2 regions of the Pseudonocardia nematodicida genome follow, and region 2 is predicted to be linked to the other one. Evidence: riboswitches for the same ligand, from Rfam matches in the RefSeq annotation. Region 2 holds a riboswitch; the other holds the start of a gene.
What was found. A riboswitch is a leader RNA that binds a small molecule or an ion and turns the genes downstream of it on or off. The one in region 2 is predicted to bind cobalamin.

Region 1 (4,025 bases), on a different contig from region 2:
CGGTGCCGGGGAGGCCGCACCACCGATCGTGGTCGCCGACGGCGACAGCGTCCTGGAGGCGACACAGCGCTGTCGGTGCCCGGGGTGACAATGCGGGGGTGAGCGACGCACGGTGGGTGCTGCACCTGGACATGGACGCGTTCTTCGCGTCCGTGGAGCAGCTGACCCGCCCGACGCTCGCGCAGCGGCCGGTGCTGGTCGGCGGGCTCGGGCCGCGCGGCGTCGTCGCCGGGGCGAGCTACCAGGCCCGCGAGTACGGGGCGCGCTCGGCGATGCCGATGGGCCAGGCCCGGCGGCGCTGCCCGCACGCCACCGTCCTGCCGCCCCGGTTCCCGCTCTACAAGGCGGTGTCCGACGAGGTCATGGCCGTGCTCGCCGAGGCCTCCCCGGTACTCGAGCCGGTGTCGGTGGACGAGGCGTTCCTCGAGCCGCCGTCGCTGGCCGGGGCAGGACCGGCCGAGGTCGAGGAGTTCGCCACCGGGCTGCGCGCGGCGGTACGGGAGCGGACCGGGCTCGCGGCGTCGGTCGGCGCGGGATCCGGCAAGCAGATCGCCAAGATCGCCTCCGAGCTGGCCAAGCCGGACGGGCTGCGGGTCATCCCGCACGCCGAGCAGGACGACGTCCTGGCGCCCCTGCCGGTCCGGTCGCTGTGGGGCATCGGGCCGGTCTCCGGCGAGGCGCTGCGGAAGATCGGGATCGACACGATCGGCCAGCTCGCCGCGATGGACGGCCGCGAGGTCACCGGGGTGCTCGGCAGTGCGGTCGGCACCGAGCTGCACCGGCTGGCCCGCGGGATCGACGCGCGCCCGGTCGCCCCGCGTGGCGCCGCGAAACAGATCAGCGCCGAGACCACGTTCGACACCGACCTGACCGCGATGACCGCCGTGCACGACGCGATCGCGACGATCACCGAGGCGGTGCACCGCCGGCTGGTCGCCGACGGCCGCGCCGCCCGCACGGTCACCGTGAAGGCCCGGACCGGGGACTTCGTGACGACGACACGGTCCGAGACGACGCCGTTCGCCGGCCGGGAGCTGTCCACGCTGACGGCGATGGCGCAGCGGCTGGCGGAGACCGCCGTCGGCGAGGGCGGGGTGCGGTTGCTGGGCGTGTCGGTGTCCGGGTTCGGGGACGAGCCGCCCCTGGCGCTGTTCGACGCGGTCCCCTCGGCGCAGGGGTGGACGACGGCCCCGCTCACCGCCCACCTCCCCGATACCGACGGGGACGGGCCGGGGACCGCGGCAGGCGCCGTTCCCGTCGGGGCCGGCGGTCGCAGCACCGGCGACGCGGCGGTCGTGCGGACGCTGTCCGGGGAGCCGGACGATCCGGTGCCCGACGTGTCCGTCCGGGCGGAGCCGGTCGTCCGGGACCATCCGACGATGTCGGCCCCGGAGCACGACGTCGCCCCGGACCTCCCCGATCCGGCGCCCGGCGACCATCCCGATCCGGACCGGCCGTGGCGCGCCGGGGACGACGTGCGCCATCCCGGGCACGGCCACGGCTGGGTGCAGGGCGCCGGGCACGGCCGGGTCACGGTCCGGTTCGAGACGGTGGCGACCGGTCCGGGCCGCACCCGCACCCTGGACGCCGCCGACCCGGACCTGTGCCGCGCCGACCCCCTGCTCAGCTGGCGGCCGGCCGACCTCGCAGAGCAGCCCTGACACACCTCGGGACAGGGGCGGGGAACGCCGGGGTCAGCCGGGCAGCGGGCTGCCGTGCGGCCGGGTCACCCGTGCACCGGCGGGCGCCCGCACCGCCAGCGCCGGGACGGCGCGGCCGAGGCCGTCCAGCACGGCGCCGAGGGCCACGTCGGCGGCCGGGTCGCCGTCGGCCACCAGCACCGCGCGTCCCGCCGGGCTCCCGGCGGCCCAGGCCGCGATCCGGGCGACGGCGTCGCGGGCGGGGACCGGCTCGACCCGCCAGGCCTCGGCGTAGAACAGTGCCACGGACTCCGGGCCGTGGCCGAAGGTGAAGACGGTGTCGGCCTCGGCCAGCAGGTACTCGGCGGGCGGGCCGGACGGGTCGTCGTCCGGTCCGGTGCCGAGCACGTCGAGCAGCGGGCGTGCGTCGTCGTACATCGCGTGTCCTCCTCGAGGGTCCGCGCCCTCACAGCATGGGAACCGTGCGACGACGGCCAGTGTCCTGGCTCCCGGATCGACACCCCTCCCCGGCCTTCCCACCGGCGTGCGGCAGTGGCCGTGACATGGGGAGGCGCTCCCCGGTGACAGTGGCGGGACCGCGCCGGACTCGCACCGGCTTCCTGCACCGTCGTCGTGGGAGAGCCCATCACGCGCGACGGCGCGGGTCAACTCACCCGCCGACCGGTGCCTCCAGCCCGGCGACCGGGCCGATCACGACGATCGCGGGCGGGCTGATCTCCTGCTCCGCGGCGGCCTGCTCGGCCGCGGCCAGCGTGGTGCGCACCGAGCGCTGGATGCGGGTGGTGGCGTCCTGCACGATCAGCACCGGGGTCCGCGGGTCGCGGCCGTGCTCGACGAGCACGTCGGCGAACCGGCCGATCCGCTCCACCGCCATCATCAGCACGATCGTGCCGCGCATCCGGCCGAGCGCCGGCCAGTCGGTGAGGCTGCGCGGGTCACCGGGCGCGACGTGCCCGGACACGACGACGATCTCGTGCGCCACCCCGCGGTGGCTCACCGGCGTCCCGGCGACGGCGGGCGCGGCGAACGCGCTGGTGATCCCCGGGACGACGGTCACCGGCACCCCGGCCGCGGCGCAGGCCTGGACCTCCTCGAACCCGCGGCCGTAGACGAACGGGTCACCGCCCTTGAGCCGCACCACGAACCGGCCGGCCCGGGCGTGCTCGACGAGCAGCTCGTTGATCTTCTCCTGGGCCATGGCGCGGCCGTAGGGGATCTTGGAGGCGTCGATGACCTCGACGTCCGGGGAGAGCTCGTCGATCAGGTCCCGGGGGCCCAGCCGGTCGGCGACGACGACGTCCGCGCGGGCCAGCAGCCGCCGCCCGCGCACGGTGATCAGCTCGGGGTCGCCCGGGCCGCCGCCGACCAGCGCGACGCCCGGCTGCGGGGGCTCGGCGGAGTCGTCGACGACGCCGGCCGCCAGCGCCTCGACCAGCGCGGTCCGGACCGCGGCCGAGCGACGGTGCGCACCGCGGGCCAGCACCCCGACGGTCATCCCGTCGAACCCGCCGGTGGCCGGGGTGACCGCGGTGCCCAGCGCGCCGTCGTCGGCGCGGACGCAGAACGTCCGGGAGCGCTCCGCCTCGGCGGTGACCGCGGCGTTGACGCCCGGGTCGTCGGTCGCGGCGATCACGTACCAGGCGCCGTCGAGATCGCCGCCGGTGTAGCCGCGCGCAGTCCAGGTGATCTCACCGGCGGAGGCCATGCCCTCGACGGCCGGGGTGACCTCGGGCGAGACGACCTCGACGTCCGCCCCGGCCGCGATCAGCCGGGCGACCCGGCGCTGCGCGACCTGTCCCCCGCCGACGACGACGACCCGGCGGCCGGACAGGTCCAGACCGGCCAGGTACTGCTCGTGCTGCGCGCTCAACGACGTTCCTCTCCCGGGGTCCGCACCCGGACGGCTGCCTGCCGCTCCCGGCCTCCCGGGTCACGACGGCGGGTCCCGCGGCGCCGCACCGGATCCCGCCCGGCGGCGACGATCGAGGATAACGGCCCGGGCGGGCGGGGCCGAAGCGTCGGGAGGCCAACCCCACACCACCGGCCGGAACGCCTCAGCCGGTCGCGGGCGACCCCGGTGGCCGGGCGACGGCGACCGTCACCCCGTCCCCCGTGGTCTTCGGCACCACCAGCTCGGCATCCGGGCCAGCCGCCCGCAGCGCCGCCGCCTCGGCGACACTCGGCGTCCCGGTCGCGTCGGCGACCCGGGGATCCGGCGACGGCACCGCCACCGCGGCGAGCTCGGCGGCCGGGTACCCCCGCGGCACCACCGGCGCGACGGCGGCGCACAACCCCGGCTCCCGCGCCCGCCGGTCCAGCGTCGCCACCTCCGCCCCGGTGAGATCCAGCCCGTGCCGCACCGCG
Region 2 (4,025 bases):
CCCGACTTCCGGGACCGAGATCTGGTACTCGCCGAGCGTCTCCAGCAGCACCGCCTCCAGGGCCTCGTCGGCCCGGTCGACCTCGTCGATCAGCAGCACGGTGGGCTGCTCGGACCGGATCGCCTCCAGCAGCGGGCGCGGGGCCAGGAACCGCTCGGAGAAGAACACGCTCTCCTGGGCACCGATCCGCTCGACGGCGGTGGCCAGGTCGGGGGCGTCCTCGACGACCTGCCCGATCTTCTCGCGCAGGATCTGGGTGTACATGAGCTGCTTGCCGTAGTCCCACTCGTACAGCGCCTTGGTCTCGTCCTGGCCCTCGTAGCACTGCAGGCGCAGCAGGCGGCGGCCGGTCGCCAGCGCGAGCATCTTCGCCAGCTCGGTCTTCCCGACTCCGGCCGGTCCCTCCAGCAGCAGCGGCTTGTCCAGCCGGGTGAGCAGGAAGACGGTGGTCGCCAGGCGGGTGTCGGCGATGTAGCCCTGCTCGCGCAGCGCCTCGATCACCTGGTCGACGGACTCGAACGGGCCACCCTCGCCGATCGCGGTGACCGCTTCGGATGCAGAGGGGACGACAGCCTCGGACACGCTCAGATCTCCTTCGCTGGACGCACCGGCTCTGGTGCGTCACGGGCACGCAGCCAGCGGGCCCACCCACCCGAGTATCCCCTCGGATGACTGGGCCCGCTGGTGCGAACGAGACGTACTGACTTCGACGATCAGGTCAGGAGATCGTCGAGATCGCCGTTGATGGAGTGCTCGACGACCGGGCGGACCGTCTCGAAGGTGCACTCCTTGGGGTTGCCCGGCGTGCAGGCGTCGCCCAGGACGTGGTTGGTGATCCGGTCGACGTCGGCCTCGTCACCGACGATGGTGCCGGCGTTCTCGTAGAACTTGGTCGGGCCGATGCCCAGCCGGTTCTTCGAGTACGAGTCCTTGGTGACGTCGGCGAACTTCTCCGGGATTCCCACGTCGCGCAGCAGCCGGATCGACGCGGCGAGCGCGGCGTCGGCGGCCTGCGGCTTGGTCATGCCGGCGGTGTCGATGCCCATCGCCTCGGCGATGTCGGCGAACCGCTCGTAGGCGACCGGCATGTTGAACGCCCACACCCGCGGCAGCGCGATGGCGTTGTTCAGCCCGTGGTGGGTGTCGTAGAACGCCGACACCGCGTGCGAGATCGAGTGGATGATCCCGAGGCCACCGGAGTTGAACGCCTGGGCGGCGATGTACTGCGCGTACATCATGCCCTCACGGCCGGGGAGGTCCTGGCCGTTCCACACCGCGGCGCGCAGGTGCTGGGACGTCAGCTTGATCGCGTGCAGCGCGTTGCCCAGCGAGGGCTGGAAGTTCAGCCGGGACACGTAGGGCTCGGAGGCGTGCGCGAGCACGTCGAAGCCGCACTGCGCGGTGTAGTCGATCGGGCAGTCGTAGTAGAGGACCGGGTCGTCGATCGCCAGGGTGGTGACCGAGGCGTCGTCGAACGCCACGTACTTGTGCGGGTTGTCCGGGTCGGTCGTGGTGTCGGTGATGACGTAGGCCCACGACGTCTCGGAGCCGGTACCGGCGGTGGTGGAGACGGCGATGTGCGGCGGGTTGGCCGGGTTCTCGGACTTGTTGAAGCCCTCGAACTCGTTGACGTTGCGGCCGTCGTGGGCGACCGAGACGCGGGCGCCCTTGCAGGCGTCGTGTGACGAGCCGCCGCCGATCGAGACGAAGGAGTCGCAGTTGTTCTGCTGGTAGAGGCCCACAGCGTCCATGACGTTGTAGTCCTTGGGGTTGGACTCGACCTTGTCGTACACGACGACCTCGAGGCCGTGGTACTTCATCGACTCGACGATCTTGTTGACGATGTCCGTGCCGCGCAGGCCGGACGTCATCACCAGGGTCTTCTTGAAGCCCAGCTTGAGGGCCTCCGGACCGATCAGCTCGTGCGAGCCGGGACCCAGCAGCGCCCGGGGGAACGGGTGGAACTCCTTGATGGGGAACGGCTTGAGCAGCTCGTCTACCTGCATGTCAGCCCTTTCTGAGGCAGGCGGATGGGTCGGTTCCGCACGCTAGGACTGCTGTGGCGCCAGGCACAGGGATGATCCCGATTACCCCTCGGAGGTCCGGGCAGGAGACCCCTCCGACCGGAGGGGGACAGGGTCAGGTCGGACCCCGATCGGGTGACCCGACAGGTTCTGCCAACATATGGCAACAAGCATCCAATGGCAAGCACGTGCCTGGCCGGTTCGCCGTACCTGATCTAGGGTCGGGTACGCCGACGGTTCGCGGCGGTCCCGACGGGGCCGGCGCGAGGCAAGAGGGAACCCGGTGTGAATCCGGGACTGCCCCGCAGCGGTGAGTGGGAACGACCGCCGTCAACAGCACTGGGAACGATCCCGGGAAGCGACGGCCAGTAGGCAGGCGGCTCCGCGAAGCGCCTGGGCCCGCGAGTCCGAAGACCTGCCGCCGGTGCGTGCACCGGCCGGTGCACGCGGGTCCGAGGCCTCGCGGGAGGGCCGTGCGGACGACCGGGCACCACCCCTGCCCGCCGGACGTCGTGTGTCCGGTGTGGACGGTGACAGCCCGGCCGTGCCGGTGCGCTCCTCGCGTGTGGCCGCGGACCACACACCGCGCTCGCGAGGAGAGAGCCGTGACGACTTCGTCCGTATCGAGTACCGGCAGCACCGTGCTGGGCTGGCCCCGGATCGGGCCGAACAGGGAGCTCAAGCGCGCCACCGAGGCGTTCTGGGCGGGCCGCAGCGACGCGTCGGCGTTGCACGCGACGGCGGCGGGCCTGCGCCGCGACACCTGGTCCGGGCTGCGCGACGCCGGCCTGGGGCAGGTCCCGGGCAACACGTTCTCGTTCTACGACCACGTGCTGGACACCGCGCTGGCGGTGAACGCGGTCCCGGAGCGGTTCGCCGGCATCGGCGACCCGCTGGAGCGGCTGTTCGCGATGGCCCGCGGCCGCCCCGGCGCCCCGGCCTGCGAGATGACCAAGTGGTTCGACACCAACTACCACTACCTGGTCCCCGAGGTCGGGCCGGCGACCCGGTTGGCCCCGGTCAGCCGTAAGGCGCTCGAGGAGTTCCGCGAGGCCCTGCGCTGCGGGTGACGACCCGGCCCGTGCTGGTCGGACCGGTGACCTTCCTGCTGCTGTCCAAGCCGGCCGGCGACGCCCCCGAGAGGTTCCGCCCGCTCGACCTGCTCGGCCCGCTCGTCGAGGTCTACCGGGACCTGCTGGCCGAGCTCGCCGACGCCGGCGCGGAGTGGGTCCAGCTCGACGAGCCCGCGTTCGCCGCCGACCGCACGTCCGAGGAGGTCGCGGCGTTGCGCAAGGCCTACGACCGGCTCGCCTCCGCCCCGCGCCGGCCGAAGATCCTGGTCGCGTCCTACTTCGGCGAGCTCGGCCGCGCGCTGCCGGCGCTGGCGTCGACCGCGGTCGAAGGACTCGCGCTGGACCTGGTCGCCGGCCGGTCCGATCTGGACGGGATCGACGGGGTGCAGGGGCTCGGCGGCAAGCTCGTGCTCGCCGGCGTCGTCGACGGCCGCAACGTGTGGCGCACCGACCTGGACGCCGCGCTGGTCACCGCGCTGCGGCTGGTCGGCGTCGCCGGCCGGGTGGAGGTCTCGACGTCCTGCTCGCTGCTGCACGTCCCCTACGACCTGTCGGCCGAGACCGCGCTGCCGGCCCGGGTGACCGACATGCTCGCGTTCGCGCGGCAGAAGGTCGACGAGGTGGTGCTGCTGGGCCGGGCACTGCACGAGGGACGCCCGGCGGTGTCGGCGGAGTTCGACGCGGCGGCGGGCACCCGCCGCCGGGTCGCAGAGACCACCCGCAGGAACGACGACGTACGTGCCCGGCTCGCCGAGCTCGGGACCGACCACTACCGCCGCGGGGTCGCCGACGTCCGGGCGAAGGCGCAGCGGGAGGCTCTCGGCCTCCCCGAGATCCCGACGACGACGATCGGGTCGTTCCCGCAGACCGCGCAGATCCGCAAGGACCGGGCGGCGCACCGCACCGGCACCATCACCGCCGACACCTA

Region 1: another riboswitch for cobalamin. It lies ahead of WIS52_RS28405 (hypothetical protein); the one in region 2 lies ahead of metE (5-methyltetrahydropteroyltriglutamate--homocysteine S-methyltransferase).

The regions. Positions count from the first base shown of each region.
Region 1 is NZ_JBEDNQ010000014.1:143,841-147,865, reverse strand. It holds gene WIS52_RS28415 (4'-phosphopantetheinyl transferase family protein) at 1-88, shown strand, start outside; gene WIS52_RS28410 (DNA polymerase IV) at 99-1,661, shown strand; gene WIS52_RS28405 (hypothetical protein) at 1,695-2,078, opposite strand; cobalamin riboswitch at 2,116-2,285, opposite strand; gene cobA (uroporphyrinogen-III C-methyltransferase) at 2,311-3,531, opposite strand; gene WIS52_RS28395 (cobalamin biosynthesis protein) at 3,716-4,025, opposite strand, start outside.
Region 2 is NZ_JBEDNQ010000003.1:6,441-10,465, forward strand. It holds gene WIS52_RS07390 (AAA family ATPase) at 1-582, opposite strand, end outside; gene mdo (NDMA-dependent methanol dehydrogenase) at 714-2,006, opposite strand; cobalamin riboswitch at 2,242-2,461, shown strand; partial or broken gene metE (5-methyltetrahydropteroyltriglutamate--homocysteine S-methyltransferase) at 2,630-4,025, shown strand, end outside.